Regions from separate parts of the Pseudomonas sp. GW821-FHT01E10 genome, predicted to be linked through region 1. Evidence: riboswitches for the same ligand, from Rfam matches in the RefSeq annotation. Region 1 holds a riboswitch; the other holds the start of a gene.
What was found. A riboswitch is a leader RNA that binds a small molecule or an ion and turns the genes downstream of it on or off. The one in region 1 is predicted to bind cobalamin.

Region 1 (15,222 bases):
GGTCGTGTCAGTCACGCCGGGATCTACGTGGGTGACAACCAGTTCATCCACTCCAGCAGCCGCAAAAGCGGTGGTGTCCGGGTCGATAGCCTGGGCGACAGCTACTGGAGCAAGACCTTCATCGAAGCCAAGCGTGCGCTCGCAATGGCACCGGCTGCAGCGCCTATCGTCACTGCGCGCCAATAAGCGGACAGTTTACAAGGCGAACTTAAAGTCTTACTTGAAGTTTGCCGCGTAGCCGCTAGAATCCTGATCTATTATTGATGGCAAACCGCCTGCGTTCTGCGCAGGCGGTTTTCTTTTCTGTCTTTGTGGCAGAAAAAAGCCGCAGCCAGATCAGGATGTTCTGTTTATGACGATGTCGGCCCGCCTCGCACTCATGTTCTTCGCAGCGCTGCTCAGCGCCTGCGCCAGCCGCACACCGCCACCTGCGCCGGTGGTTCGCGCACCGATTGTTTTCGGTTCTCCCCAAGCCTTTTCCCCTGCGGCAGAAGACGTGCTGTTTCGCGCGCTCGGTCTGGTGGGGACGCCTTATCGTTGGGGCGGCAACACGCCGGATTCCGGGTTCGATTGCAGCGGTTTGATCGGTTACGTCTATCGCGATGTCGCAGGCATTTCCTTGCCGCGGTCCACACGCGAGATGATCGGCATGCAGGCTCCCGACGTCGGCAAGGAAGGCCTGCAAACCGGCGACCTGATCTTCTTCGCCACCAATGGCGGCTCCCAGGTCAGCCATGCCGGGATCTATGTCGGCGAAGGGCGCTTCGTCCATGCTCCAGCCACGGGCGGCACGGTCAAGCTGGACAGCTTGTCCAAGGCTTACTGGCAGAAAGCCTACCTGAGCGCCAAGCGCGTCCTGCAGCCCGAGCACTTGGCACATAATCCCTAGGGGTTTGTCATGATCGCTCTGGCGGAGTTGTAGGAGCGAGGCTTGCCCGCGAAGGCGGCAGCACAGTCAACATTGATATCGACTGACACACCGCTTTCGCGGGCAAGCCTCGCTCCTACGGACAGACTTTACTTGGCCGCGGAAACGCGCCACACCTTGTTCCCCACATCATCTGCCACCAACAAGCCGCCCTGCTGATCGATCACCACGCCCACCGGCCGCCCCATGGCTTTTCCCTCGTCGTTGAGGAAGCCGGTAAGCACATCCAGCGGCTGTCCGCTCGGTTTGCCGGCGCTGAACGGCACGAAAATTACTTTGTAGCCGCTGTGCGGTTTACGGTTCCACGAGCCATGCTGGCCGATGAAGGCGCCTTGGGTGAACGGCGCGGGCAACTTGCTGCCTTCGGCGAACGTCAGGCCCAGCGACGCGGTATGGGGCCCCACTGCGTAGTCCGGTGCAATGGCCTTGGCGACCAGATCAGGGTTTTGTGGCTCGACGCGAACATCGACATGTTGCCCGTAATAGCTGTAAGGCCAGCCATAGAACCCGCCGTCCTTCACTGACGTGATGTAGTCCGGCACCAGGTCGCTGCCGATTTCGTCACGCTCGTTGACTGCGGTCCACAGAGCACCGCTTTGCGGCTCCCAGGCCAGGCCGTTCGGGTTACGAATCCCCGAGGCGAAGATTCGATGGTTGCCGGTGGCGCGATCGACTTCCCAGATCGCCGCGCGACCTTCCTCCTGATCCATGCCGTTTTCACCAACGTTGCTGTTCGAGCCCACGGTGACGTACAGCTTGCTGCCGTCCTTGCTGGCGATGACATTTTTGGTCCAGTGGTGATTTCGCGTGCCGCCCGGCAAATCGACCACTTTGATTGGCTGTGACTTGATCGCTGTCTCGCCGTTTTCATAGTGAAAACGCAGCAAACGGTCGGTGTCGGCGACATACAGGTCTTTGCCAACCAGGGTCATGCCGAAAGGCGAGTTGAGGTTTTCCAGGAACACCGTGCGGGTTTCGGCGACGCCGTCGTGGTCCTTGTCCCGCAGCAGAGTGATGCGGTTCGGGCTGGGGACGCCAGCCCCGGCGCGGCCCATGACTTTGCCCATGATCCAGCCGCGAATGCCATTGCTGTCATCGGATTTGGACGGCGCGTTGGTTTCGGCCACCAGTACGTCGCCGTTGGGCAGCACATAGAGCCAGCGCGGGTGTTCGAGGTTTTCGGCAAACGCTGCTACTTGAGTGCCTGCGGCGGCGACGGGTTTTTTACCCTGAGGCCAGCCGATCGCCGGGGCGATGTTCACCGTCGGGATCAGGGTTTTGTTCGGTTCCGGCAGCTTGGGCGACGGTCCGGTGCCGTCCGAGACTTGCAGGCTGGAGGTTTCACCACAGGCGGCGAGCCCTCCGGCGAGCGCGATGATGAGAATGAGCTGGGGTTTGCGCATTACTGATCTTCCCTATGAATGCATTGACGTAATCATAGAGAAGCGTAAACACCCGATGGTTCAACCGGTCAGCCGCGGGCCTCCTTGAACAGCACGGCGATCCCCGGATGGTAGTTGCCGGTTTCATTGCGCAACTTGCGGTAGGCGTAAGGGAAATACCAGGCCACGGCGCAGGTGTGCTCCTTTTGCAGGTCGTCGAGCATGTCCTGGAGTTCTTCCGGGGTGGCGCTGTGCTGGGCTTTTTGTGGGGCGACAAACAGGCAGCCGAGTTTCAGGTCGCTGGTGTAGCTGATGCGCTTCGCGTCGCTGGTGATGTCCGCCAGTGCCTGGGTCAGGTTCAGGTTGTTGACCCGCGGCCAGCGCTGGGTGGCCTGCAGGTACGCGCGTTCTTCGCTGGTGGCGATAAACAGATCGGCGCGGGCGTTGCGTTCGCCTTCTTCGGTCTGTTTGCGCGACGGTGTTTGCTGCAGCGTGACCATTTCCGCCATCCAGGCTGCGGCAGAGAGCAGGCCGAGGTTGGCGTTTTCGTCGTACCAGTAAGGCGTATCGTTATCGCCGCGCACGGCGTTGTAGCGGTCGATACAGTCAAACCAGCGTTCCAGCACCGGGCGCAGGAATTCCAGCTTCGGATTGCTGATGATCATGCCTTGCATGTGGCTCACCCTTGTTATTGTGTTGTGAGGTTGTGGCTCTTTGATATCACTGCTGGCAGTGTGGCACAAGATTGGCGTCAGATAATTGATCAGCGGCAGTTATTCGCCGGAAGGCGTCCCGTCTTTAATTGACGCTCCACCCCCAACCCTCTAACCTTCGCGGCTTGTTTCAGGTGCTCTGTGGCCTTGGTCGACAGAGTGAAACAGGGAAGCCGGTGAGTGGATTTCTTCCAGCGAAGAATGATCACGATCCCGGCGCTGCCCCCGCAACGGTAAATGAGTGAAGACTGCGCCTGATGCCACTGTGTCGATGAACGATGCGGGAAGGCGCGCAGTTGGCCCCGAGCCGCTCATGAGCCCGGAGACCGGCCTGATCCATTCAGCGGCATCACGGTGGGCGATGCCAGGCTTCTTGCCGTCTATTCTTGTGCCTGCCCGCCGTTATCCAGCCTCAACGGAGAGCTCCCCCATGACTGATACCCCCGATCGTGACGAACGCCATCTGGCGCGCATGCTGCGCAAAAAAGCCGTGATCGACGAACGCATCGCCAATTCGCCGAATGAATGCGGCCTGCTGCTGGTGCTGAGCGGCAACGGTAAAGGCAAAAGCAGTTCGGCGTTCGGCATGCTGGCGCGCTCCATGGGCCACGGCATGCAATGCGGTGTGGTGCAGTTCATCAAGGGGCGCAGCAGCACTGGCGAGGAGCTGTTCTTCCGGCGTTTCCCGGAGCAGGTGCGTTTTCATGTGATGGGCGAGGGCTTCACCTGGGAAACCCAGGACCGCCAGCGTGACATCGCCGCCGCCGAAGCTGCGTGGGCGGTGTCCCGCGAACTGCTGAGCGATCCGTCGATTGGCCTGGTGGTACTCGATGAATTGAACATCGCCCTCAAGCACGGTTACCTCGATCTCGATCAGGTGCTCAGCGACTTGCAGGCCCGTCCGCCGATGCAGCATGTGGTGGTCACTGGCCGTGGCGCCAAACCGGAGATGATCGAACTGGCTGACACCGTCACCGAAATGGGCATGATCAAGCACGCCTTCCAGGCCGGGATCAAGGCGCAAAAAGGCGTCGAGTTGTGAATCAACCACGTCAATGCCCGGCGGTACTGATTGCCGCGCCGGCCTCCGGTCAGGGCAAGACCACCGTCACCGCCGCGCTCGCCCGCTTGCACCGCAATCAGGGGCGCAAGGTGCGTGTGTTTAAATGCGGCCCGGACTTTCTCGACCCGATGATTCTCGAGCGCGCCAGCGGTGCACCGGTCTATCAGCTGGACATGTGGATGGTCGGCGAGCAGGAAAGTCGTCGTCTGTTGTGGGAAGCTGCTGGCGAAGCTGACCTGATTCTCATCGAAGGCGTCATGGGGTTGTTCGACGGTACGCCGTCCAGTGCCGACCTGGCGCGGCATTTCGGTGTGCCGGTGCTCGGCGTGATTGACGGCACCGCGATGGCGCAGACGTTTGGCGCACTGGCCCTGGGGCTTGCGCGCTATCAGCCGGATTTGCCGTTTGCCGGTGTGTTGGCCAACCGGGTTGGCACCCTGCGTCATGCGCAATTGCTCGAAGGCAGTCTGACAGAAGGCTTGCGCTGGTACGGCGCGTTGTCCCGGGAGACCGGCATCGAATTGCCGAGTCGGCACCTCGGCCTGGTACAGGCCAGCGAATTGAATGATCTCGATCTGCGCCTCGATGCAGCCGCCGCCTCGCTGGCCAGCAGTTGCGACGTGGCTTTACCGCCGGCCGTGGAATTCGCCGCGCCTGAAGTGATCGCCGCCGAACCATTGCTGGCCGGTGTGCGGATTGCCGTGGCCCGGGACGAAGCCTTTGCGTTTACCTACGGCGCGAGCCTGGATCTGCTGCGGGCGATGGGCGCCGAGTTGTCTTTCTTCTCGCCGATCCGCGACCGCGAGTTGCCGGAGGCAGACAGCCTTTATCTGCCGGGTGGTTACCCTGAATTGCACCATGTGGCGTTGTCACAAAACACGCCAATGCTGACCGCCATCCGCGCTCATCACGCAGCGGGCAAACCGTTGCTGGCCGAGTGTGGCGGCATGCTGTATTTGTTGGATTCGTTGACCGATGTCGAGGGTACTCGCGCTGAATTGGTTGGCTTGCTGACCGGTGATGCGGTGATGCAGAAGCGTTTGGCGGCGTTGGCCTTGCAGGCGGTGGAATTGCCCGAAGGTTTGCTGCGCGGGCACACCTATCACCACTCGCTGACCAGCACCGAGCTTGAGCCGATTGCGCGTGGCCTGAGCCCCAATGGCGGGCGAGGGGCGGAGGCGGTTTATCGTGAGGGGCGGATGACGGCCTCTTATGTGCACTTTTATTTTCCGTCCAATCCGGCGGCGATTGCTGCGTTGTTGGCGCCCGATCGTGAAGCCGTCATCGCGAGCAGGCCATGACAGAAAACGCCTTTTCCGAAGTCGAACGCGATGCGGTCTACCGGGCCATCGGCGAACGCCGTGACATGCGCCACTTCAGCGGCGGCACGGTCGAGCCCGAGTTACTGAGGCGCCTGCTCGAAGCCGCGCACCAGGCGCCGAGCGTCGGCCTGATGCAGCCCTGGCGGTTCATCCGCATCAGCGACCGGGCGCTGCGCGGACAGATCCAGCAACTGGTGGAGGAAGAACGCGTCCGCACCGCCGAAGCCCTCGGCGAGCGCTCCGACGAATTCATGAAGCTCAAGGTCGAAGGCATCCAAGACTGCGCCGAAGTGCTGGTCGCTGCGCTGATGGACGATCGCGAACGGCATATTTTCGGCCGTCGTACGTTGCCGGAAATGGACATGGCCTCGCTGTCCTGTGCCATCCAGAACCTTTGGCTGGCGTCCCGCGCCGAAGGCCTGGGCATGGGCTGGGTGTCGCTGTTCGAACCGCAAGCCTTGGCGAACCTGTTGGGTTTACCGGTCGGGGCCAAGCCTTTGGCCGTTCTTTGCCTGGGGCCGGTCAAGGAATTCTATCCAGCGCCGATGCTGGTACTCGAAGGCTGGGCGCAAGCGCGTCCGCTCAACGAGTTGCTGTATGAAAATTATTGGGGAGTGAGTCAATGAGTGTGGCGTTGTTGAGTGTCGCCGCGGTCGCGCTGGATGCGCTGCTGGGTGAACCCAAACGCTGGCATCCGCTGGTGGCGTTCGGTCGTTTTGCCGATCGCATCGAACAACGTTTCAACTCCGCTGGCCGCGGTTGGCGCAGTCACGGGGTGACGGCCTGGGTGATGGCGGTCGTGCCGCTGACCTTGCTGGTCACCGCGCTGTCCTGGGCACCTTATGTTGGCTGGATCGTCGAGATTCTCGCGCTCTATTGCGCGCTTGGCATGCGCAGCCTCGGCGAGCATGTCGAGCCGGTGGCCAAGGCCCTGCGCAGCGATGATCTGGTTGAGGCGCGCACACGCGTCGGTTATCTGGTCAGCCGTCAGACCAGCGAACTGGACAAAACCGAAGTCGCCCGCGCCGCCACCGAATCGGTGTTGGAGAACGGCAGCGATGCAGTGTTCGCCGCGCTGTTCTGGTTTGCCGTGGCGGGTGCGCCCGGTGTGGTGCTCTATCGTCTGAGCAACACCCTGGATGCGATGTGGGGTTATCGCAACGAACGCTTCGAGCGTTTCGGCTGGGCTGCCGCAAAGATCGACGATGTCCTCAACTACATTCCTGCACGCCTGGTGGCGTTGACCTACGCACTGTTGGGCAAAACCCGACTGGCGCTGAAATGCTGGCGCACCCAGGGGCCGACCTGGGACAGCCCGAATGCCGGGCCGGTGATGGCGGCTGGTGCCGGTGCGTTGGGTGTCGAGTTGGGCGGGGCGGCGATTTATCACGGCGAACTGCATCAGCGTCCGCAGTTGGGCGAAGGCGTGCCGGCGGATGCCGATTCCATCGACCGTGGCTGGCAATTGGTCCAGCGCGGGGTATGGTTATGGCTGCTGATTCTCTGCGTGGGGGCTGAATTCTATGCTTGAACACGGTGGCCGGTTGCGCAAGGCAGCACTTGAATACGGTATCGCCGAAGCCGATTGGCTCGACCTGTCCAGTGGTCTTGCGCCCTGGCCATTCCCGGTTCCGGATATCCCGCTGCGGGCCTGGGCACGTTTGCCGGAAACCGATGACGGTCTGGAGCAAGCTGCCTGCGACTATTACGGTGCGGCCCAGGTGTTGCCCGTGGCCGGTTCGCAAATGGCGATTCAGTTGCTGCCGCGTTTGCGCAGGGCCGGCAAGGTCGGTGTGCTGTCGCCGTGTTACGCCGAGCACGCCGAAGCCTGGCGTCGCAACGGTTATGTCGTGCGTGAAGTCCTGGAGTCGGAAGTCGATTTCTTTCTCGACAACCTGGACGTGCTGGTGGTGGTCAATCCGAACAATCCCACGGGTCTGAGCCTGACCCCGGCCCGCCTGCTGGATTGGCATGCGCGGCTGGCCCAGCGCGGTGGCTGGTTGGTGGTGGACGAGGCGTTCATGGACAACACACCGCATTTGAGTCTGGCACCGTTCACCAACCAGATCGGCTTGATCGTGCTGCGTTCCTTCGGCAAGTTTTTCGGCCTGGCCGGTGTGCGGCTCGGGTTTGTGCTGGCCGAGCGCAAGTTGCTCAAACTGTTGGCCGAGCAGGTCGGGCCTTGGGCGGTCAGTGGGCCGACCCGCGTCTTGGGCCAGGCGTGCCTGACGGATACGGACGGGCACACCCGACAGCGCATTCGCACTGACGAAGCTGGCGAGCGTCTGGCGTTGCTGCTTGAGCAGTATGGTTTCAAACCTCAGGGCGGTTGCGCGTTGTTCCAGTGGCTGATCACCGAGCGCGCCCAAGCGCTGCATGAATTCATGGCCCGGCGTGGCATTCTGCTGCGGTTGTTCACCCACAACAGCAGCCTGCGTTTTGGTTTACCTGCGGATGAAGCGGACTGGTCGCGCCTCGAACAAGCCCTGCAAATCCATGCCAAGGAAAACCCATGACAACGTTGATGGTGCAAGGCACCACATCCGATGCCGGTAAAAGCACACTGGTGACGGCACTGTGTCGCTGGGTCACGCGCCAAGGCGTGAGCGTGGTGCCGTTCAAGCCGCAGAACATGGCCCTCAACAGTGCGGTGACCGCCGACGGTGGCGAGATAGGTCGCGCTCAGGCGGTGCAGGCCCAGGCTTCAAACCTTGAACCGCACACCGACATGAACCCGGTGCTGCTTAAACCCAACAGTGATACCGGCGCCCAAGTGATCATCCATGGCCGCGCCGTCACCACCATGAATGCGGTCGCCTATCACGACTACAAAGCCATCGCCATGCAGGCGGTGCTGGCCTCCCATGAACGGCTGAGCGCGGCGTATCCGCTGGTGTTGGTTGAAGGGGCGGGCTCGCCGGCCGAGATCAACCTGCGCGCCGGCGACATCGCCAACATGGGGTTTGCCGAGGCGGTGGACTGCCCGGTGGTGCTGATTGCCGACATCAATCGCGGCGGAGTTTTCGCGCATTTGGTCGGTACGCTGGAGCTGCTGTCGCCGAGCGAACAGGCGCGGGTCAAAGGCTTCATCATCAACCGTTTTCGCGGCGACATCGCCTTGCTGCAACCGGGGCTGGACTGGCTGGAAGCGCGCACCGGCAAACCGGTGATCGGCGTGTTGCCTTATGTGATGGACCTGCATCTTGAGGCCGAGGACGGCCTCGATCAGCGTCAGGCCGACAAGGCCGATCAAGTGCTCAACGTGGTGGTGCCGGTGCTGCCGCGCATCAGCAACCACACCGATTTCGATCCACTGCGCCTGCATCCGCAAGTGGACCTGCAATTCATCGGCCCCGGCCAGGCGATTCCACCGGCCGACCTGATGATTCTCCCGGGTTCGAAAAGCGTACGCAGCGACCTCGCGTACCTGCGGAGCAACGGCTGGGACTCGGCGATCGCGCGGCACTTGCGCTACGGCGGCAAAGTGCTGGGAATCTGCGGCGGCCTGCAAATGCTCGGTGAGCAGGTGCATGACCCGCTGGGCCTCGAAGGCGCGCCGGGTTCCAGTGCCGGTTTGGGTTTGCTGGCGTTCGAAACGCAGCTCGAAGAAGAGAAGCAGTTGCGCAACGTACGTGGGCGTCTGGCGCTGGAAGATGCGCAGGTCAGCGGCTATGAAATTCATGCCGGCGTGACCACCGGGCCGGCGCTGGAAAACGCCGCCGTGCAGCTGGACGATGGTCGCAGCGATGGTGCGCAAAGTGCCGATGGGCAGATTTTCGGTACGTACCTGCATGGCCTGTTCGAATCACCGGCGGCGTGCAGTGCACTGTTGCGTTGGGCTGGTTTGCAGGAGGTGCAGGAGGTGGATTACCACGGGTTGCGCGAGCGCGATATCGAGCGGTTGGCGGATCTGGTGGAGAAGCATCTGGATACCTCGCTGTTGCGTGAACTCTGCGGTTTTTGAGGTGGCTGCACTGGCCTCATCGAAGATTTTAAGGAATGAACCATGCTGCAACTGATCCTCGGCGGCGCCCGCTCCGGCAAAAGTCGTCTGGCTGAAAAGCTGGCGACTGACAGTCAGCTCCACGTCACTTACATCGCCACCAGCCAACCCCTGGACGGTGAAATGAACGAGCGGGTGGCCCATCACCGTGCCCGTCGTCCGGCCGAATGGGCGTTGATCGAGGAACCGCTGGAGCTGGCCCGCGTACTGCGCGAAAGCGCCGGCGTCGACCGTTGCGTGCTGGTGGATTGCCTGACGCTGTGGCTGACCAATCTGCTGATGCTCGACGACGCCGAGCGCCTGTCGGCCGAGCGCGAGGCCCTGCTGGACTGCCTGGCATCGTTGCCGGGTGAAATCATTTTTGTCAGCAACGAGACCGGAATGGGTGTCGTGCCGCTGGGCGAATTGACTCGCCGCTATGTCGATGAAGCCGGTTGGCTGCATCAAGCCTTGGCCGAGCGCTGCCAACGTGTCGTCCTGACCGTCGCCGGCCTGCCCCTGACTTTGAAAGGAACTGCATTATGACTCACACCTGGTGGCTGAACCCGTGCAAGCCAATCGATGCACAAGTGGTCGAACAGGCGCAGGCGCGTCAACAGCAACTGACCAAGCCTGCCGGTTCCCTCGGCCAGCTCGAAGCGGTGGCGGTGCAACTGGCCGGGTTGCAGGGGCAGGTCAAGCCGACCCTCGATCAGCTGTGGATCGCGATTTTTGCCGGTGACCATGGCGTGGTCGCCGAAGGGGTGTCGGCGTTTCCGCAGGAAGTCACCGGACAGATGCTGCACAACTTCGTCAGCGGCGGCGCGGCGATCAGCGTGTTGGCGCGGCAGTTGGGCGCGTCCCTTGAAGTAGTCGACCTCGGCACCGTTACGCCGTCATTGAATCTGCCGGGTGTGCGTCACCTGAACGTCGGCCCGGGCACGGCGAATTTCGTCCAGGGCCCGGCGATGACTCAGGCCCAGGGCGAACTCGCCTTGCAGGCTGGTCGCGACAGTGTGCAGCGCGCCATCGCGGCAGGCGCGCAGTTGTTCATCGGCGGCGAAATGGGCATCGGCAATACCACGGCGGCCAGCGCCTTGGCCTGTGCTTTGCTCGATTGCCCGGTGGTGCACCTGGCCGGACCGGGCACTGGCCTGAACGCGGCGGGTGTCAGCCATAAAGCCCAGGTCATCGAGCGCGCCTTGGCGTTGCATGGTGCTCAGCGTGGCGATGCGCTGCAAACCTTGTTCAACCTCGGCGGTTTCGAAATCGCTGCGCTGGTTGGCGCGTACCTGGCTTGTGCTCAGGAAGGCGTCGCGGTGTTGGTCGACGGGTTTATTTGCAGCGTCGCCGCGCTGGTGGCGGTGCGTCTGAATCCGGCCTGTCGTGAGTGGTTGCTGTTCGGTCATCGTGGTGCCGAGCCAGGTCATCGCCATGTGCTGGAAACCCTGAACGCCGAACCGTTGCTGGACCTCGGCCTGCGGTTGGGCGAGGGCAGTGGTGCGGCGTTGGCCGTGCCATTGCTGCGCCTGGCCTGCGACCTGCACGGACAGATGGCAACATTCGCCGAAGCCGCAGTGGCGGATCGCCCGGCATGACCTTGCGCCTGGACCTGTTGCGTCATGGCGAAACCGAACTCGGTGGCGGCCTGCGCGGCAGCCTCGATGACGCGCTGACCGGCAAGGGCTGGGAGCAGATGCGCGCTGCGGTGGTTGAGCAGGGCCCTTGGGATCGCTTGGTCAGCTCGCCGTTGCAGCGTTGTGCACGCTTTGCTGAAGAGCTTGGGACGCAACTGGGGTTGCCGGTGCAGCTGGAAAAGGATCTGCAAGAGCTGCACTTCGGCGCTTGGGAAGGGCAGAGCGCCGCGGCGCTGATGGAAACCAGTGCCGAGGCATTGGGCTTGTTCTGGGCCGATCCCTATTCGTTTACGCCGCCTGATGGTGAGCCGGTTGCCGACTTTTCGACGCGGGTGTTGGCGGCCATTGAGCGGTTGCACGCGGCCTATGCGGGTGAGCGGGTCCTGCTAATCAGTCATGGCGGCGTCATGCGATTGTTGCTGGCGCAAGCGCGCGGATTGCCGCGTGAGCAGTTGCTCAACGTTGAGGTCGGCCATGGCGCGTTGTTCTCGTTGACGGTTGAATCTGGCGCCTTGTTAAGGGAAGCGATCTGATCATGTTGCCGTTCTGGATCGCCCTGCAATTTCTCAGCAGCCTGCCGATTCGCCTGCCGGGCATGCCGACGCCCGAGGAGTTGGGCCGGTCGCTGCTGTTTTATCCGCTGGTCGGCGTGCTGTTCGGCGCCATTCTGTGGGCGTTGAACGGGCTGTTGCAGGGCGCGCCGTTGTTGCTTCATGCCGCACTGTTATTGACTGTGTGGGTGTTGCTCAGCGGAGCGTTGCACCTGGATGGCCTGGCCGATAGCGCCGATGCGTGGCTCGGTGGTTATGGCGACCGTGAGCGCACTCTCACGATCATGAAAGACCCGCGTAGCGGGCCGATCGCGGTGGTAACGCTGGTGCTGGTGCTGCTGCTCAAGTTCGCCGCGTTGCTGGCGTTGATTGAGCAGCAGCACAGCGTGGTGTTGATCATCGTTCCACTGATTGCTCGCAGCGCGCTGTTGGGATTATTCCTGACTACACCTTACGTGCGTCCTGGTGGATTGGGGCAGGCGCTGGCCGATCATCTGCCGCGTTTGGCCGGGAAACAGGTGTTGGTGATCAGTGCGGTGGCGTGTGTGTTGATCGCGGGCCTCAGCGGTGTGTGGGCGCTTGCGCTGGCAGCTGTGGTGTTTGTCTGGTTGCGGAAAGTCATGATGCGGCGATTGGGCGGGACGACTGGCGACACTGCCGGGGCGTTGCTGGAATTGCTGGAAGTGGCGCTGCTGGTGGGGTTGGCGCTGCTCTGAGTCCCCGTAGAAGCGAGGCTTGTCAGCCAGTTAAGCCGTTTCAGGTGCAGCACACTCTTTGTAGCAGCTGCCGAGCTCGCGAGGCTGCGTTCGGCTGCGAAGCAGTCGCGAGTTCGGCTGAGGCGGTCTGCCTGATGCACCGCAAGTTCTGATTTTACGACTGCTGCGCAGCCGAACGCAGGCTTCGCCAGCTGCTACAGGTAAAATGTGTCGAAATATTTGCTTTCATTTAACCGCGGGTATATACACGCACCATGCTTCCTTCTCAATGTTTGTGCACTAACCTGCGTCGCGCCGCTCGTGGCGTCAGCAGGCATTACGACGGCGCGCTCGACGGCTTCGGGATCAACGTTGCCCAGTATTCTCTGCTGTGCAACCTGCAGCGTCTGGATCAGCCGAGCATCTCGACACTGGCCGAGGCCATGGGCCTGGATCGCAGCACCCTGGGGCGCAATCTTCGGGTGCTGGAAGGTGAAGGTCTGGTGACGCTGGTCGAGGGCGAAGACATGCGCAATCGCATCGTCCTGCTCACCGAGACGGGGCGCGAACGTCTGGCAGCGGCCTTGCCAGCCTGGGAAGCGGCGCAGCAGCGGTTGATCGACCGTCTGGGTGCCGAGAAGCGTGAAACCTTGCTGAAACTGCTGGACGAACTGGCTTGAGGCCAGTTTTTTCGATCTTAAGCGGGTATATACCCGCTACCGGAGAACAATAATGACATCGATGTGGCGTACGTGCGGTTGGGTGCTGTTGGGCAGTGCGCTGATTCTGGCGTTGTCCCTGGGGGTGCGACACGGCTTCGGGTTGTTTCTGGCGCCGATGAGTGCCGAATTCGGCTGGGGTCGCGAAGTGTTTGCCTTCGCCATTGCCCTGCAGAACCTGATCTGGGGCCTGGCGCAGCCATTCACCGGCGCATTGGCCGACCGCTTTGGCGCCGCAAAGGTGGTGTTGATCGGTGGTGTTCTGTACGCCCTGGGCCTGATGTTCATGGGGTTGTCCGATTCGGCGGTGACCTTGTCCTTGAGCGCCGGGTTGTTGATCGGTATCGGTCTGTCCGGCACCTCGTTCTCGGTGATCCTTGGCGTGGTCGGCCGTGCCGTACCACCGGAAAAACGCAGTATGGGCATGGGGATCGCCAGTGCTGCCGGTTCCTTCGGTCAATTCGCCATGTTGCCCGGCACGCTGGGGCTGATCGGCTGGCTGGGCTGGTCTGCGGCATTGCTGGTGCTGGGCCTGCTGGTGGCGTTGATCGTGCCGCTGGTGAGCATGCTTAAAGACAAACCGTTGCCGGTGCTTGGGCATGAGCAAACCCTCTCTGAAGCGCTACACGAAGCCTGCTCCCATTCAGGGTTCTGGTTGTTGGCGTTCGGCTTTTTTGTCTGCGGTTTTCAAGTGGTGTTCATCGGTGTGCACCTGCCGGCGTATCTGGTGGATCAACACCTGCCAGCCTCCGTCGGCACCACGGTGCTGGCGCTGATCGGGCTGTTCAATATCTTCGGTACCTATACCGCAGGCTGGCTTGGCGGACGGATGTCCAAACCGCGCTTGCTCACCGCTCTGTATCTGTTGCGGGCGGTGGTGATTGCACTGTTCCTCTGGGCACCCGTCACTCAGGTCACGGCCTATTTGTTCGGCATGGCCATGGGTTTCCTCTGGCTGTCGACGGTGCCCTTGACCAACGGCACGGTGGCAACCTTGTTTGGTGTCCGAAATCTGTCCATGCTCGGCGGGATTGTTTTCCTGTTCCACCAGTTGGGCTCGTTCCTCGGCGGCTGGTTGGGCGGGGTGGTGTATGACCGAACCGGGAGCTACGACTTGATCTGGCAGGTGGCGATTCTCTTGAGTCTGATGGCCGCAGCCCTGAACTGGCCAGTACGGGAGCAGCCGGTGGCGCGCCTGCAAACCCAGGTGAGTGCCGCATGAACAGTCTTTGGCCGCGGATGGCAGCCATCGCCGTCGGCGTATTGCTGCTGGCCCTGGTTTGGTGGGGCTGGCATCAGGGTGGGCTGGCATTGATGCAGCTGGGCATGGGTGCTTGCTAGCGAGCTGCTTGCTAGCGAGCGGCGAAGGCGAGTAGTTTCGCGTTCTGACGATTGCTCAAGGATGCACCGACATGCCGATGCGCTGGCTTGCAGTTCCTGCGTTGCTGATGTTTTTTTCCGGGCTGGCTCAGGCAGCAGAATGCCCGGAGCTGTTGCAAGGCTCATTGCCGAAGCTGCGCGCCAAGGAATCCATCGATTTGTGCCAGCGCTTCGCCGGCAAACCGTTGGTGGTGGTCAATACCGCAAGCTTCTGTGGCTTCGCCCCGCAGTTCAAAGGTCTTGAGGCGCTGTATCAGCGCTACAAGGATCAAGGGCTTGAGGTGGTCGGTGTTCCATCCAATGACTTCAGGCAAGAGTCCAAGGATGGTGCAGAGACTGCCAAGGTCTGTTATGTGAATTACGGCGTGACCTTCACCATGACCGAACCGCAGAAAGTCCGCGGCGATGACGCCACGCATTTGTTCAAGGTCCTTGCCGAGCAAAGCAGTTCGCCGAAGTGGAATTTCTACAAATACGTGGTCGATCGCCAAGGCAACGTGATCGCCAATTTCTCCAGCCTGACCAAGCCCGACAATCCCGAGTTCATCGAGGCGGTGGAGAAAGCCCTGGCCTCGAAGCCCTGATCGACGCGCACTAAAAAGCCCCGCCTCTGTACAAGAGTGCGGGGCTTTTTCAATTCAGGCGGCGAGGGGTTCAGGTTCGCCGTGAATGATCAGAAACGGTAGGTCGCGCCTACACCGAAACCGTTTGCCCAGTTTTCATACTTGGCGTTGTAGCTCTGGCGGCCGTTGCTGTTGTTGACCTTGACCGACTCTTCGCGCAGGTACGAGTACGCTACGTCGATGGTCAGGTCGTCGGTCGGACTCCAGCCCGCGCCCAGGCTGAAAAT
Region 2 (15,222 bases), on a different contig from region 1:
AGAATCTTGATCCGCGCCTTGTACTTGTTGTCGCGACGGCCGTAGCGGTTGTAGACCCGCAGAATGGCGTCGAGGTAGCTCAACAGGTCCTGCCACGGCAGGAATTCGTTGATGAACGCGCCCACCACCGGAGTACGGCCCAGGCCGCCACCGACCAGCACACGGAAGCCCAGTTCGCCCGCGGCGTTGTGCACCGGCTCGAGGCCGATGTCATGGACTTCGATGGCCGCACGGTCGGACGTCGAACCGTTGATGGCAATTTTGAATTTACGCGGCAGGTAAGCGAATTCCGGGTGGAACGTGGTCCACTGACGGACGATTTCGCACCATGGCCGCGGGTCGATCAACTCGTCGGCGGCGACACCGGCGAACTGGTCGGTGGTGACGTTGCGCAGGCAGTTGCCGCTGGTCTGGATCGCGTGCATCTGCACGGTCGCCAGCTCAGCCAGGATGTCCGGGATGTCTTCCACGGCCGGCCAGTTGAACTGCACGTTCTGCCGGGTACTGATGTGGGCGTAGCCCTTGTCATAGTCGCGGGCAATCTTGGCCATCATTCGCGTCTGGCGCGAAGTGAGTTGGCCGTAAGGCACTGCCACCCGCAGCATCGGGGCAAAGCGCTGGATATAAAGGCCATTTTGCAGGCGCAGGGGGCGGAATTCTTCTTCGCTCAGCTCGCCTGCCAGATAGCGTCGGGTCTGATCACGGAACTGCTTGACGCGGTCCTCGATGATCCGCTGATCGTACTCGTCGTATACGTACATATAAGTCCTGTTCTCAGGCTTGGGCCGGTCGGATACAGCTGCGTTTTCGCAAGCTTTCATCCGATTCTGCCTCGGCAATTCTGCGCGCACGGCCGCGCACTCCCAACGGAGCCGACGCAAGATACCAGTTTGCAGTTATGCGCAAAAGTGATGTTTGAGTATATGCAAAGAACCAAAACGACTAATGAAAGTCGTTGTGATAAAACCCTCATTTGTCGTGCGGGCAATCATCGTCTTAACTGTGCTCGAGTCTTTATGCAATCACCGATAAAACCGACAAGAGGCGATGCAATGAGCAACCCAACCAAAGCAAGGAAAAGCGATAGCACGGTCGATGCCTGGGCGATTCTGTTCCTGATCATCCTGGTCGTGGGTACGGCGGTATTCTGGGTCAGCCATCAATAAACGACCCCGTCCGGGCCCGGCGCCGACGATTGTCGGACAAAAAGCCGGAATATGCGCCGTTTCCAGGGACTTCGCTGGCTATAATGCGCGGCGGATTTTCGGGGGCTCGGACGATCAATGTTGAAGTTCTTCTATGGTGTAGTGCTGGCGCTTGGCGTGGTCCTGGGGCCGTGTGCCCAGGCGGCGTCCGTATTGTTCCTCAATCCCGGGACCAGCCAAGAGACGTTCTGGGTCAGTTACTCGCAGTTCATGCAGACCGCGGCCAAGAACCTGGGCATGGATTTGCAAATCCAGTATGCCGAGCGAAACGCCGAGACCACACTCAAACAGGCCCGCGAAGCGCTGCAAGGGCCGAGTCGGCCGGACTATCTGGTGTTCTCCAACGAACTGTATGTCGCCCCCGAAATCCTGCGCCTGGCTCAAGGCAGCGGTGTGAAGCTGTTTTTGGTCAACAACGGCCTGACCGCCGACCAGATGCGTCTGCTCGGCGCCCAGCCGGACAAGTATCCCGACTGGCTGGGTAGCCTGGTGCCCAACAATGAGGAGGGCGGCTACCTGATGCTCAAGGAACTGATTCGCCTGCATGGCCCGGTAGCACCCGGTGAGGTCATTGAACTGGTGGCCTTTTCCGGCCTGAAAATCACGCCGGCCGCGCAAGAGCGTGAGCAGGGCATGATGCGGGCATTGGCCGAACACCCCGAAGTGCGGTTGCGCCAGTTGGTGTACGGCGGCTGGACCCGCGAGCGCGCCTATGAACAGGCCAGGTTATTGTTCAAGCGTTACCCGCAAACATCGCTGGTCTGGTCGGCCAACGATGAAATGGCGTTCGGTGCCATGCAGGCATACGCCGAAACGGGAGGCCAGCCGGGCAAGGGTGTGCTGTTCAGTGCCATCAACAATTCACCGGCCGCGTTGCAGGCGCTGTTGGAAGGGCGGCTAAGCGTGTTGTTGGGCGGGCACTTCACTCTGGGCGGCTGGGCTCTTGTGCAGTTGCATGACTACGATCAGGGGGTGGATGTCAGCCAGTACGGCGGGCGCGACCGACAGATCCCCTTATTGCAGTTGATCGACCACGCGCAAGCCCGGCGACTGCTGGGCTTGAGCGCCACTCAGGATTACGACGTGGATTTTCAAAAGCTCTCGGCCAAGGGGCGGCCGACGTCGTACCGCTACCCGTTCAGCCTGCAAACCCTGATGCATTGAGCCGGCTCAGATTCCGGCCAGATGCAACACCAGTTTGACGATGCCGAACAGCGTCAGGGCGAACACCACCGTGAATAGAATCCCCAGAATCACAAAATGACTGGGCTTGCCATGGGTGAAGTCCCGGGCCCGGTTTTTCCCGCTCTGCACCCCGAACGCCGCCGCCATGACGCTGTGCAGCATCTGCCAGAAGGTCGGCGGCTTGTTGTGATTATTGTTGTCGACTGGATCGTCCATAAATCCCCCGTCACGAATGTGTATGAGGCAAGCATAGACAACAGACTCGAACTCTGTGGGAGCCGTTGTGGCGAGGGGGCTTGCTCCCGTTGGGTCGCGAAGCGGCCCCAAAAAATGGGACTGCTACGCAGTCCAACGGGAGCAAGCTCCCTCGCCACAAAGGCTCGCTCCCACAGGGGAAGGGGTTAGTTGTCGTAACCCAGGTTAGGCGCCAGCCAGCGCTCGGTCACGCTCAACTCCTGGCCTTTGCGCGAGGTGTAGCTCTGCACCTGATCCTTGTCGATCTTGCCCACGGCGAAATACTGCGCCTGTGGGTGAGCGAAGTACCAGCCGCTGACCGCCGCCGCCGGGAACATCGCGTAGTGCTCGGTGAGGAATACGCCGCTGCGGCCGGCCTTGAGCTCTTCCGCTTCCGGGTCCAGCAGCTTGAACAGCGTGGCTTTCTCGGTGTGATCCGGGCACGCCGGGTAGCCCGGAGCAGGGCGGATGCCGGTGTATTGCTCTTTGATCAGCGCCTCGTTGTCCAGCGTCTCGTCCTTGGCGTAGCCCCAGTAGTCTTTACGCACTTGCTGGTGCAGCCACTCGGCGCACGCCTCGGCCAGACGGTCGGCCAACGCCTTGACCATGATCGAGTTGTAGTCGTCGCCCGCTTCCTGATAGGCCTTGGCCACTTCTTCGGCGCCAATCCCGGCGGTGGTGATGAAACCACCCACGTAGTCGGTCACGCCGCTGTCCTTCGGCGCGACGAAGTCGGCCAGGGAGAAGTTCGGCTTACCGTCGGTCTTGATGATCTGCTGGCGCAAGTGATGCAGCTTGGCCAATGGCTTGCCGTCGTCGCCATAGACTTCGATGTCATCGTCGCGCACCTGGTTGGCCGGCCAGAAACCGAATACCGCACGGGCGCTGATCAGCTTCTCGTCGATCAACTTGGCAAGCATTTCTTGGGCATCGGCGTACAGCGCGGTGGCGGCTTCACCGACCACTTCATCCTGCAGGATGCGCGGGAACTTGCCGGCCAGGTCCCAGGAGATGAAGAACGGTGTCCAGTCGATGTATTCGGCCAAAACCTTCAGGTCGATGTTGTCCAGTACCTTGGCGCCGGTGAACGTCGGTTTGACCGGCTCATAATTGGCCCAGTCGAACTGCGGTTTCTTGGCGATGGCTGCCGGGTAGCTCAGGCGCTCGGTGCGGGCGCTGCGGTTGGCGGTGCGCTCGCGAACGTCGATGTATTCCAGGCGGGTCTTCTCGACGAAACCGGCTTTCAGTTCCTTGGACAGCAACTGCGTCGCCACGCCCACGGCGCGGGAGGCGTCGGTGACGTAGATCACCGCGTCGTTGCTGTACTTGGGCTCGATCTTCACCGCCGTGTGCGCCTTGGAGGTGGTCGCGCCACCGATCATCAGCGGCAGATAGAAGTCCTGACGCTGCATTTCGCGGGCCACGTGAACCATTTCGTCCAGCGAAGGCGTGATCAGGCCGGACAGACCGATGATGTCGCATTTCTCGTCTTTGGCGACCTGCAGGATCTTCTCCGCCGGCACCATCACGCCGAGGTCAACGATGTCGTAGCCGTTACAGCCCAGCACCACGCCGACAATGTTCTTGCCGATGTCGTGCACGTCGCCCTTGACCGTGGCCATGAGGATCTTGCCCTTGGCTTCCGGCTTGTCGCCTTTTTCCAGTTCGATGAACGGGATCAGGTGGGCCACGGCCTGCTTCATCACGCGGGCGGACTTCACCACTTGCGGCAGGAACATTTTGCCGGCGCCGAACAGGTCGCCGACGATGTTCATGCCGGCCATCAACGGGCCTTCGATGACTTCGATCGGGCGCGCGAACGACAACCGCGATTCTTCAGTATCTTCAACAATGTGCGTGGTGATGCCCTTGACCAGCGCATGCTCCAGACGCTTGTTGACGTCCCAGTTGCGCCACTCTTCGGTCTCGGCTTCCTTGACGCTGCCGTCGCCCTTGTACTTGTCGGCGATGGCGAGGAGGGCGTCGGTGCCTTCCGGAGTACGGTTGAGGATCACGTCTTCAACGGCGTCGCGCAGCTCCACCGGGATCTGGTCGTAGATCTCCAGTTGGCCGGCGTTGACGATGCCCATGGTCAGGCCGTTGCGGATTGCATACAGCAGGAACACCGAGTGAATCGCCTCGCGCACCGGGTTGTTGCCACGGAACGAGAACGACACGTTGGACACACCGCCGGAGCTCAGGGCGTAGGGCAGTTCGTCGCGGATGTAGGCACAGGCGTTGATGAAGTCCACAGCGTAGTTGTTGTGTTCTTCGATACCGGTGGCCACGGCGAAGATGTTCGGGTCGAAGATGATGTCTTCCGGCGGGAAGCCGACTTCGTTGACCAGAATGTCGTAGGAGCGTTTGCAGATTTCTTTCTTGCGCGCTTCGGTGTCGGCCTGGCCGGCTTCATCGAAGGCCATCACCACCACCGCGGCGCCGTAGCGTTTGCACAGTTTGGCGTGATGAATGAACTGCTCGACACCTTCCTTCATGCTGATGGAGTTGACGATGCCCTTGCCCTGGATGCACTTGAGGCCGGCTTCGATCACTTCCCACTTGGAGGAGTCGATCATGATCGGTACGCGGGAGATGTCCGGTTCGCCGGCAATCAGATTGAGGAAGGTCACCATGGCCTTCTTCGAATCGAGCATCCCTTCGTCCATGTTGATGTCGATCACCTGGGCGCCGGCTTCGACCTGCTGCAGGGCGACTTCCAGGGCCTCGGTGTAGTTGTCTTCACGGATCAGGCGGGCGAACTTGGCGGAACCGGTGATGTTGGTCCGCTCGCCGACGTTGACGAACAAAGAGCTGCGATCGATGGTGAACGGTTCCAGGCCCGACAAGCGGCAAGCCTTGGGGATGTCCGGAATTTCACGCGGGGCGTAACCGGCGACCGCTTTGGCGATGGCTTCGATGTGCCCCGGCGTGGTGCCGCAGCAGCCGCCGACGATGTTGAGGAAGCCACTTTGGGCGAACTCTTCGATGACCTTGGCGGTTTGGGCCGGCAGTTCGTCGTACTCGCCGAATTCGTTCGGCAGGCCGGCGTTCGGGTGCGCCGACACGTGGGTGCTGGCCTTGTTCGACAGCTCTTCCAGGTATGGGCGCAATTCACGGGCGCCGAGGGCGCAGTTCAGGCCGACGGAGATCGGCTTGGCGTGGGCCACGGAGTTCCAGAACGCTTCGGTGGTCTGGCCGGAGAGGGTGCGGCCAGAGGCATCGGTGATGGTGCCGGAAATCATGATCGGCAGCTCGACGCCCAGCTCTTCGTAAACCCCTTGCACGGCGAAGATCGCCGCTTTGGCGTTGAGGGTGTCGAAAATGGTTTCGATCAGGATCAGGTCGGCGCCGCCTTCGATCAGGCCTTTGGTGGCCTCGGTGTAGTTCTCCACCAGTTCATCGAAGGTCACGTTGCGGTAGCCGGGGTTGTTCACGTCGGGCGACAGCGAGCAGGTACGACTTGTAGGGCCGAGCACGCCGGCGACGAAACGCGGCTTGTCCGGGGTTTCCAGGGTCTTGGCGTCCGCCACCTTGCGCGCCAGGCGTGCGCCTTCTACGTTGAGTTCGTACGCCAGGCCTTGCATGCCGTAGTCGGCCTGGGACACCTGGGTGGCGTTGAAGGTGTTGGTTTCCAGAATGTCGGCGCCGGCATCCAGGTAGGCTTTTTCAATAGAGCCGATCACATCCGGGCGGGTCAGCACCAACAGGTCGTTGTTACCTTTGACATCGCTCGGCCAGTCGGCGAAGCGTTTGCCACGGTAATCCTGTTCCTCGAGCTTGTAGCTCTGGATCATTGTCCCCATGCCGCCGTCGAGAATCAGGATGCGCTCTTTGAGGGCGTGCTTGAGAGCTTGAAGGCGAACGCTGCGATCGGACATTTGGACTACTCGGTAAGGCCATGACGAAGGGCCGGGATAATAACAAACCTGTGTGCTTTTGGAGCATATGCCGGTTTTGCATGAATATCGTTCATGTTGGTGCGCGGGTCGGACCGGTAGAATCGCGGCGTTTTCTCATGATCAGGACCAGGGATATGTCGTATCGCGTCGTCACCAGCCTATTGATGCTGTTTTTAAGCGGGGGCGCCGCTGCGCAAGGTCCGGACATTTCCTACGTTCGCGACATTCAACCGATCTTCACCGAAAAGTGCGTGGCCTGCCATGCCTGCTACGACTCCGCCTGTCAGCTCAACCTGGGCAGTGGCGAAGGGGCGTCCCGAGGTGCGACGAAGGCGCCGGTCTATGACGGCGAACGGAGCAAGGCCGCCGCGCCGACCCGGTTGTTTTATGATGCCTTCGGCAAACGTGCCTGGCAGCAAAAGGGCTTCTATTCAGTGCTCGACGCCCAAGGCAGCCAGGCGGCACTGATGGCGCGGATGCTTGAACTAGGCCATAGAACGCCGTTACAACCCAACGCCAAATTGCCGGAAGAGATCGTCCTGGGCCTGAACCGGGAAACGCTGTGCGCCATGCCGGCGGAGTTCGACGGTTACGCCAGCTCTCATCCGAAGGAGGGCATGCCGCTAGCGGTCACCGGTCTTACCGATCAGCAATACCAGACGCTGCAGCGCTGGCTGGCTTCCGGCGCGCCGATCGATCAGCAGGGCCTGGTGCCCAGCGCCAGGGAAGCCTTGGAAGTGGTGCAGTGGGAAAACCTGCTGAATGCGCCGGGCGCCCGGGAGAGCCTGGTCGGGCGCTGGCTGTTCGAGCACTGGTTCTTGGCCCATATCTATTTCAAGGACGGCGAACCGGGGCATTTCTTTCAGTGGGTACGTTCGCGCACGCCGACGGGGCAGCCCATCGACCTGATCAACACCCGCCGTCCGAATGATGATCCGGGCACTCAGGTCTATTACCGTCTGTGGCCGGTGCAAGGCGTGATCGTGCACAAGACCCACATCACCTACCCGCTGAGCGCGGCGAAGATGGCGCGGATCAAGAGCCTGTTTTACAACGGTAACTGGCAGGTCAACGCGTTACCGGGCTATGGGCCGGAGCGGCGGGCCAATCCGTTTGCCACGTTCGAAGCGATCCCGGCCCAGGCGCGTTACCAGTTCATGCTCGATAACGCCGAATACTTCGTGCGTACCTTTATTCGCGGCCCGGTCTGCCGGGGCCAGATCGCCACCGACGTGATTCGCGACAACTTCTGGGCACTGTTCCAGGCCCCGGAACATGACCTTTACATCACCGACCCGAAATATCGCGGCAAGGCTACGCCGTTGCTGGCGATGCCGGGGCAGAACGATGACGTCGGCAGTGTCCTGAGCCTGTGGCACGACTACCGCAACAAACGCAACGAATATGAGGCCCTGCGCCGGGACAGCTATGCCGACTTGCCAGCGCCGAGCTGGTCGACCCTGTGGGCCGGTAATGACAATGCGTTGCTGAGTATCTTCCGGCATTTCGACAGCGCCTCGGTGACCAAGGGCCTGATCGGCGATGTGCCGCAGACGATGTGGCTGTTCGATTACCCGTTGCTGGAACGCACGTATTACCAGTTGGCGGTCAACTTCGATGTGTTCGGTAACGTGTCCCATCAGGCCCAGACCCGGCTGTACTTCGACCTGATCCGCAACGGCGCCGAGCAGAACTTCCTGCGCCTGATGCCGGCCAGCTCACGGGACGGCTATCTCGACGATTGGTACCAGAACAGCGGCAAGTTCAAGATGTGGCTGGATTACGAGGACATCGACAACGACAAGCCGACGGCGCTGACGCTGGACGAAAACGACCCGAAACGCGATTTCGCCTTGCAGCTGCTGTCCCGTTACGGCGAACTTAATGCCAGGCCCGATCCGATCAACCGCTGCGACGGCGCTTACTGCTCGCGGCCGAACATTGATCCGGCGTTGCAGAACGCCGAGCAAGCCTTGAGCCGCCTGACGTCGCGCCCGGCCGCCGGTTTGAAAGTCATCGATCAGTTGCCGGAGGCCACGATGTTGCGCATCGAGACCTCAAGCGGCAAGCGTGAGGTCTACAGCCTGCTGCGTAACCGCGCCCACAGCAACGTGGCGTTCCTGCTCGGGGAGTCGCTGCGTTATCAGCCGGGGCTCGACACGTTGACGATCTATCCGGGTGTTCTGAGCAGCTACCCGAACTTCATGTTCAACATTCCGGCCGGGCAGGTGCCGGCGTTTGTCGACGAGATGGAAAATGCCAAAGACGCCGCGAGTTTCGAAAAAATCGTCGAACGCTGGGGCATTCGTCGCAGTCATCCGCAATTCTGGCAGTATTTCCATGATCTGAGCCGGTACATCCACGACACCGACCCAGTGGAAGAGGGCGTGCTGGACATGAATCGCTACGAGAATCTCTGAAATGCCTGCAACCCGGTGTGGGAGCCACAGTTCCCGACAAAAATACTAGGACTTTGTGCGGCGCGTCGATTGGCGTAAACTGCGTCCAAGCCTGCGAGGAGTTTCCATGACCGCTATTACCATTACCGACGCCGCCCATGATTACCTGGCCGATCTGCTCTCCAAGCAGAACACCCCGGGTATCGGCATCCGCGTCTTTATCACCCAGCCTGGCACCCAGTACGCCGAAACCTGCATTGCCTACTGCAAGCCGGGCGAAGAAAAACCTGAAGATACAGCGCTGGGGCTCAAAAGCTTCACCGCCTATATCGACTCGTTCAGCGAAGCGTTTCTGGACGATGCGGTAGTCGACTACGCCACCGACCGCATGGGCGGCCAACTGACCATCAAGGCGCCAAACGCCAAAGTCCCGATGGTCAACGCCGACAGCCCGGTCAACGAGCGCATCAACTACTACCTGCAAACCGAGATCAACCCGGGGCTGGCCAGCCACGGCGGTCAGGTCAGCCTGATCGATGTGGTCGAAGACGGCATCGCCGTGCTGAAGTTCGGCGGCGGTTGCCAGGGCTGCGGCCAGGCAGACGTCACCCTGAAGGAAGGCATCGAGCGCACCTTGCTCGAGCGTATTCCCGAGCTCAAGGGTGTACGTGACGTGACGGACCACACGCAGAAAGAAAACGCCTACTACTAAGGTGTTCGCTGCGACATAAAAAAACGGTGCCCGTGAGCACCGTTTTTTTATGGATGATCGATAACCTGTGGCGAGGGAGCTTGCTCCCGCTCGACTGCGAAGCAGTCGCAATCCAGCCGATGCATTTTCCAGTGATGAATGCGTTGGCTGATTTTGGGACCGCTGCGCGGTCCAGCGGGAGCAAGCTCCCTCGCCACAAGTGCTTCAGGGTCTGTATAGGTGCGCATGCCCCGCGCGATACAGCGACGATTCACTGAAGTGATCGCTGCCCAGCACTCGACCCACCAGAATCAGCGCCGTTCGGCGAAAACCCTTGGCTTGTACCTTCTGCGCAATGTCCGCAAGCGTTCCCACCACCCAATCCTGATCCGGCCAGGTCGCCCGGTGAATCACCGCGATCGGGCAGTCGGCGCCGTAGTGCGGCAGCAATTGGGCAAGGATCTTCTCCAGATGATTGACCCCCAGGTGGATCGCCATGGTCGCCCCGTGTTGCGCCAGGCTGCCCAGTTCTTCGCCAGCGGGCATGGCGGTCTTGTCGGCGTAACGGGTCAGAATCACGCTCTGTGACACGTCCGGCAGGGTCAGTTCGGCCCCCAAAAGGGCCGCGCAGGCGGCGGTGGCGGTGACGCCGGGAATGATTTCGAAAGGGATGTCGAGTTCACGCAAGTAGCGAATCTGCTCGCCGATCGCGCCGTACAGACTCGGGTCGCCGGAATGCACCCGGGCCACGTCCTGGCCGTTGGCGTGGGCGGTCTTGATCAGCTCGACGATCTGTTCCAGATGCAGTTCGGCGCTGTTGACCACCTGTTCGGCCCGGTGGCCTTCCAACACGGCAGCGGGGACCAGGGAGCCGGCATAGATGATGACCGGGCAGCTACGAATCAGCCGCTGGCCTTTGACGGTGATCAGTTCCGGGTCGCCGGGGCCGGCGCCAATGAAGTAGACGGTCATCGTCGTTTCCTGTCAGAAATAGGGCCTGGGCATGCTTCAGATGAAGAATGCTCATGATCGAAGGCGAGGATTATCGGGGATTTTACGCGGCGCTGGCCAATGCCAGGGTGGCCTGGGCGTATTTTTGTCGTGGAATCAGCAACTTTGCCGGTGCCTGGGCCAATTGTTCGGCCAGGGCCAACGCAGCGCTTTCCGCCACGCCGTAGCAACCGGTGCGTTCAAACGCGATGTCCGAGTGGTGGCTCAGTTGTGCTTGATAGGTCGCCAATTGTTCGCTGCTGAAGTACATCAGCGGCAATGCCAGCTGTTCGGCCAGTTCGATCAGGCCAGGTTCATCGCGCTTGAGGTCGATGCTGGCCAGGGCCTTGATCTCACGAAGCTCGATTTGATGGGCCTGTAGCGCCTGATCGAGCAGCGCCCGCAGCGTGCTGACGGGGCAGCCGCGCTGGCAGCCCAGGCCGACCACCAGGGTCGGCACTGTGCCGTTTTCAGTCATGCGCTGTAATGGCCATCGCTTTTGCGGCGGAACAACCAGGCGCTGATCAGGCCCAGGGCCAGCCAGAACGCCACGTTGGTCAACTGCGAAGCGATTTTGAATTGCGCTTCCAGGGCTTCCGGCGCCAGCATCGAATGGACTTCCGGTTGTGGTGCGCCAATCACATGCGGCACGGCCAGGATCGCCACGCCGAGAACTTTCATCAGCCAGTGACGGCTGAACACGATCAACGCGATGCCGACGGCCGTGGACGCGGCAGTGCCGATCCACCAGATTTGCCGTTGCGCCAGATCTGCCGCGGCAGTGCCCGGCAGCTCAGGCGGCAGGCCGAGAGTCGGAGCCAGCACGAACGTCGCATAACCGGCCAGGCCCCAGAGCAGGCCCTGAGAGGTTTTGGTCGGTGCGCGCAGGGTGTAAAGACCGGCGAGCATCAGGGCGAAACCGACGGCTACCACCAGGTTGCCGCCGGTAGTAGACAGCACGCGCTGCCAGCCGTCTTCCGGTTCCCAGGCTTCGGCATCGTGGGTATGAGCGACTGCGCCCGCGGCGTGCTCGTGGATTTCAACAGCAGCCGGCTCGGATTTTTCGTAGGTCTCGGCCTGCAAAATCAGCGGGGAGACCCAGAAGCTTTGCAGCAGGGTCAATAGCAGGGCGGCCAGCAGCCCGGTGAAACCTGCGGTTTGCGCAATACGCTTGATCATCTCAGCAGGTCTCAATGGCACGGAAAGGCGGAGCTGTGACGGGTATCGTGCGCGGCGTTGTGCACCGCTTCGATGTGCGAGAAACCGGCGAAATACACAAGGCTGGCGCCAAGGATCGACGCACACACGGCGGCGGTCAGGCGTTGAGTCAGGGTCGTGGTGGTGCTGGCGATGCTCTTGTCGGTGTTGCTGGCGGTGCTGCTGATGATCGTCATGGCGCTTCCCTCTGGTCTGTCAGCGGGTGAATAGAGCGCATGAAAATCTCCGCACGCCAAGGGCTCGCAGAGATTTCGAACAGCGCCCGCCCACCGCGGGTTTGTTATTCAGTGAACGTAAAAGTCACTTTGTGTTGCGGGCCGGTCTCCGGGCTCGCGAGGGGCTGGGCTTGCGCCTGGACCTGCAAGCATCACCTTCCCATGCCATATGACCGGCACAGTGGATCTGACGCTTCACTCGCTTACCGTTGCGGGGGCAGCACCGGACTGACATGGCTTTAGAGTAAAGCACATGATTCACCGGTTTCCCGTTTCACCCTGTGAAGGGCACCCGTAACAAGGCGTGTAGGAGAGCATGGGCGAGGGCGGGGAGTCAATTGGCAGGGGTTCTCACTAACACCCAATATCTGTGGCGAGGGGGCTTGGTCCCGCTCGAGCGCATAGCGGTCGCATCGGATTCATGCGGTCTGTCTGTAAGATTTGCAGTGCATGGTTTCACGACTGCTTCGCAGCCGAACGGGAGCAAGCTCCCTCGCCACAGGCAAGCCCCCTCGCCACAGGTGATCGCATTCGCCGACAAGACATTGACCCGCCCCCACACGATGCGTAGCCTTGCGCTTTCGAGGTTCTTCGGCGTCTGTCGAAGCTAAGAAGGGAACGCGGTCGATGCCGCGGCTGCCCCCGCAACTGTGAACGGTGATGTTCGCTGCCACGCCACTGCAAACCCTGTGCAACGGGTTCGCGGGAAGGCGCAGCGAATGCCGGGCCAACGCCCGGCGCACCGTCAGCCAGGAGACCTGCCTCGACACAGATTCTCACTTTCAACCGGGCGGGGTGATCCGGTGGCGAACTCTTCAGGCACGCGTGCCCGCGTTGCCGGTTGTCGTCCCGTATGCCCGCCACCTTGCCAAAGGGCATCCGATGAAAACACTGGCCAAACTCCCCGTCACCATCGTTACCGGCTTCCTCGGTTCGGGCAAAACCACCTTGCTGCGGCACATGCTCGACAACGCCCAGGGCCGTCGCATCGCGGTGATCGTCAACGAGTTCGGCGAGCTGGGAATCGACGGCGAGATCCTCAAGCAGTGCTCAATCGGCTGCACCGAAGAAGAGGCCAGCGGCCGCGTCTACGAGTTGGCCAACGGCTGCCTGTGCTGCACCGTTCAGGAGGAATTCTTCCCGGTGATGCGCGAGTTGGTTGCTCGCCGCGGCGACCTCGACCACATCCTCATCGAAACCTCGGGCCTGGCCCTGCCAAAGCCTTTGGTTCAAGCCTTCCAGTGGCCGGAAATCCGCAGCGCCTGCACCGTTGACGCGGTGATCACCGTGGTCGACAGCCCAGCCGTGGCCGCCGGCACCTTCGCGGCGTTCCCGGATCAAGTGGACGCCCAGCGCAAACTCGACCCGAACCTGGACCACGAATCACCGCTGCACGAGCTGTTCGCCGACCAACTGGCCAGCGCCGACCTGGTAATCCTCAACAAAGCCGACCTGATCAGCGCCGCAGACCTGGCCCGCGTGCGCCTGGAAGTCGCCGAAGAGCTGCCACCGGCGGTGAAAGTCATCGAAGCCAGCAGCGGTCGCTTGCCACTGGACGTGCTGATCGGCCTCGGTGCCGGTTCCGAAGAACACATCGACAGCCGTCACAGCCATCACGATCATCACCATGAAGGTGAAGACGACCACGATCACGACCATGACGCGTTCGACTCCATCTCGATCGAGCTGCCACAAGCCGACGAAAGCCTGCTGATGGACGCGCTGACGCAACTGGTGGTGCAGCACGGTATTCTGCGGGTCAAGGGTTTCGCGGCGGTGCCGAACAAGCCGATGCGCCTGCTGATTCAGGGCGTGGGCACGCGTTTCGACAAGCACTTTGACCGTCAGTGGGGCGCCGAGGAAGCGCGCACCACCCGTCTGGTGTTGATCGGTCAGGCGCTGGACGCCGTTCAACTCGAAGCGCAATTGCGCGCTGCGCTCAGCGTTTAACCCATGCACCTGCTCAGGACCCAGCCCGGCGGTTTCGTGTCGGATGACAACATTGCCGACCTTGGACAAACCCCCGCCGAGCTGGTGATCCTGTGCAGCGGCGATTCCAGTCTGGCGTTGCTCGCCGAGGCGGCGCAGCAGCTGCCCGACGATTACCCGAGCCTGCGCCTGGCCAACCCGATGCAGGTGCAGAATCACGCCTCGGTCGATCTTTATGTCGACGAAGTGCTGCGCCACGCCAAGGTGATTCTGATCTCGCTGCACGGCGGCATCGCCTATTGGCGTTACGGCATCGAGCGTCTGGTGGAGTTGTCCCAGCGCGGTGTGCAGTTGATTCTGGTGCCGGGTGACGATCGCCCGGACCCGGAACTCAGCGATCTGAGCACCGTGGCCCCCGAAGACCGCGACCGGCTCTGGCACTTCCTGCGTCAGGGCGGCATGGCCAATGCGCTCGACCTGTTTCGCTGCCTTGCCAGTCGTTGGCTGGGTCGTGATTATCCATGGTCCGAGCCGCAAACCCTGCCACGCACCGCGATCTACCACCCGCAAAAAAGCCCCGCGCACCTTCAGGATTGGCAAGCCGATTGGCAGGCCGATCAGCCGGTGGCGGCGGTGCTGTTTTACCGCTCGCACTTGCAGGCGGCGAACACCGGTTTCATCGATATTTTCTGCCAGCGTTTGCAGGCGGCAGGGCTCAACCCGTTGCCGATTGCGCTGGCCAGTCTGAAAGAGCCAGGCTGCCTGGCGGTGGTCGAGGACTGGCTGGATGAAGTTGAGGCGGGGGTGATTCTGAACACCACCGGTTTCGCCCAGTCCAGCCCTGAAGCGCCGCATCTGCGGCCGTTTCGTCGCAACATCCCGGTGATTCAGGCGATCTGCGCCCAGGACAACGAGCCCGGTTGGCGTGCCAGCGAGCAAGGCCTCGGTCCCCGTGACTTGGCGATGCACATCGCGCTGCCGGAGCTGGACGGGCGAATCATCAGTCGGCCGATCAGCTTCAAGGATCTGGCGTGGCGCAGCGAGCGCAGTCAGTCCGACGTGGTTTGCTATCGACCACAACCGGAACGCATGGATTTTGTCGCTGAACTGGCGCGGCGCTGGATCGATCTGGCGCGGCTGCCCAACAGCGAAAAACGCATCGCCCTGATCCTCGCCAACTACCCGACTCGCGATGGACGCATCGGTAATGGCGTCGGTCTCGACACCCCGGCCGCGGCGCTGAACATCCTGCGTGCC

Region 2: another riboswitch for cobalamin. It lies ahead of cobW (cobalamin biosynthesis protein CobW); the one in region 1 lies ahead of cobO (cob(I)yrinic acid a,c-diamide adenosyltransferase).

What each region holds. Positions count from the first base shown of each region.
Region 1 covers NZ_JBWKWT010000008.1:215,782-231,003, forward strand. Annotated here, with positions in the region: gene AC07V0_RS16840 (C40 family peptidase) at 1-186, shown strand, start outside; gene AC07V0_RS16845 (C40 family peptidase) at 353-889, shown strand; gene AC07V0_RS16850 (PQQ-dependent sugar dehydrogenase) at 1,018-2,331, opposite strand; gene AC07V0_RS16855 (hypothetical protein) at 2,400-2,984, opposite strand; cobalamin riboswitch at 3,139-3,372, shown strand; gene cobO (cob(I)yrinic acid a,c-diamide adenosyltransferase) at 3,454-4,065, shown strand; gene AC07V0_RS16865 (cobyrinic acid a,c-diamide synthase CobB) at 4,062-5,387, shown strand; gene bluB (5,6-dimethylbenzimidazole synthase) at 5,384-6,034, shown strand; gene cbiB (adenosylcobinamide-phosphate synthase CbiB) at 6,031-6,939, shown strand; gene cobD (threonine-phosphate decarboxylase CobD) at 6,932-7,924, shown strand; gene AC07V0_RS16885 (cobyric acid synthase) at 7,921-9,372, shown strand; gene cobU (bifunctional adenosylcobinamide kinase/adenosylcobinamide-phosphate guanylyltransferase) at 9,415-9,936, shown strand; gene cobT (nicotinate-nucleotide--dimethylbenzimidazole phosphoribosyltransferase) at 9,933-10,988, shown strand; gene cobC (alpha-ribazole phosphatase family protein) at 10,985-11,560, shown strand; gene AC07V0_RS16905 (adenosylcobinamide-GDP ribazoletransferase) at 11,563-12,294, shown strand; gene AC07V0_RS16910 (MarR family winged helix-turn-helix transcriptional regulator) at 12,549-12,953, shown strand; gene AC07V0_RS16915 (MFS transporter) at 13,006-14,214, shown strand; gene AC07V0_RS16920 (hypothetical protein) at 14,211-14,333, shown strand; gene AC07V0_RS16925 (glutathione peroxidase) at 14,405-14,956, shown strand; gene AC07V0_RS16930 (OmpP1/FadL family transporter) at 15,046-15,222, opposite strand, start outside.
Region 2 covers NZ_JBWKWT010000001.1:795,593-810,814, reverse strand. Annotated here, with positions in the region: gene AC07V0_RS03625 (nitrite/sulfite reductase) at 1-761, opposite strand, end outside; gene AC07V0_RS03620 (ABC transporter substrate-binding protein) at 1,284-2,369, shown strand; gene AC07V0_RS03615 (DUF2970 domain-containing protein) at 2,376-2,606, opposite strand; gene metH (methionine synthase) at 2,792-6,502, opposite strand; gene AC07V0_RS03605 (fatty acid cis/trans isomerase) at 6,658-8,943, shown strand; gene nfuA (Fe-S biogenesis protein NfuA) at 9,050-9,634, shown strand; gene cobM (precorrin-4 C(11)-methyltransferase) at 9,839-10,585, opposite strand; gene AC07V0_RS03590 (cobalamin biosynthesis protein) at 10,668-11,081, opposite strand; gene AC07V0_RS03585 (CbtA family protein) at 11,078-11,782, opposite strand; gene AC07V0_RS03580 (CbtB domain-containing protein) at 11,794-11,997, opposite strand; cobalamin riboswitch at 12,120-12,347, opposite strand; cobalamin riboswitch at 12,604-12,816, shown strand; gene cobW (cobalamin biosynthesis protein CobW) at 12,919-13,986, shown strand; gene cobN (cobaltochelatase subunit CobN) at 13,990-15,222, shown strand, end outside.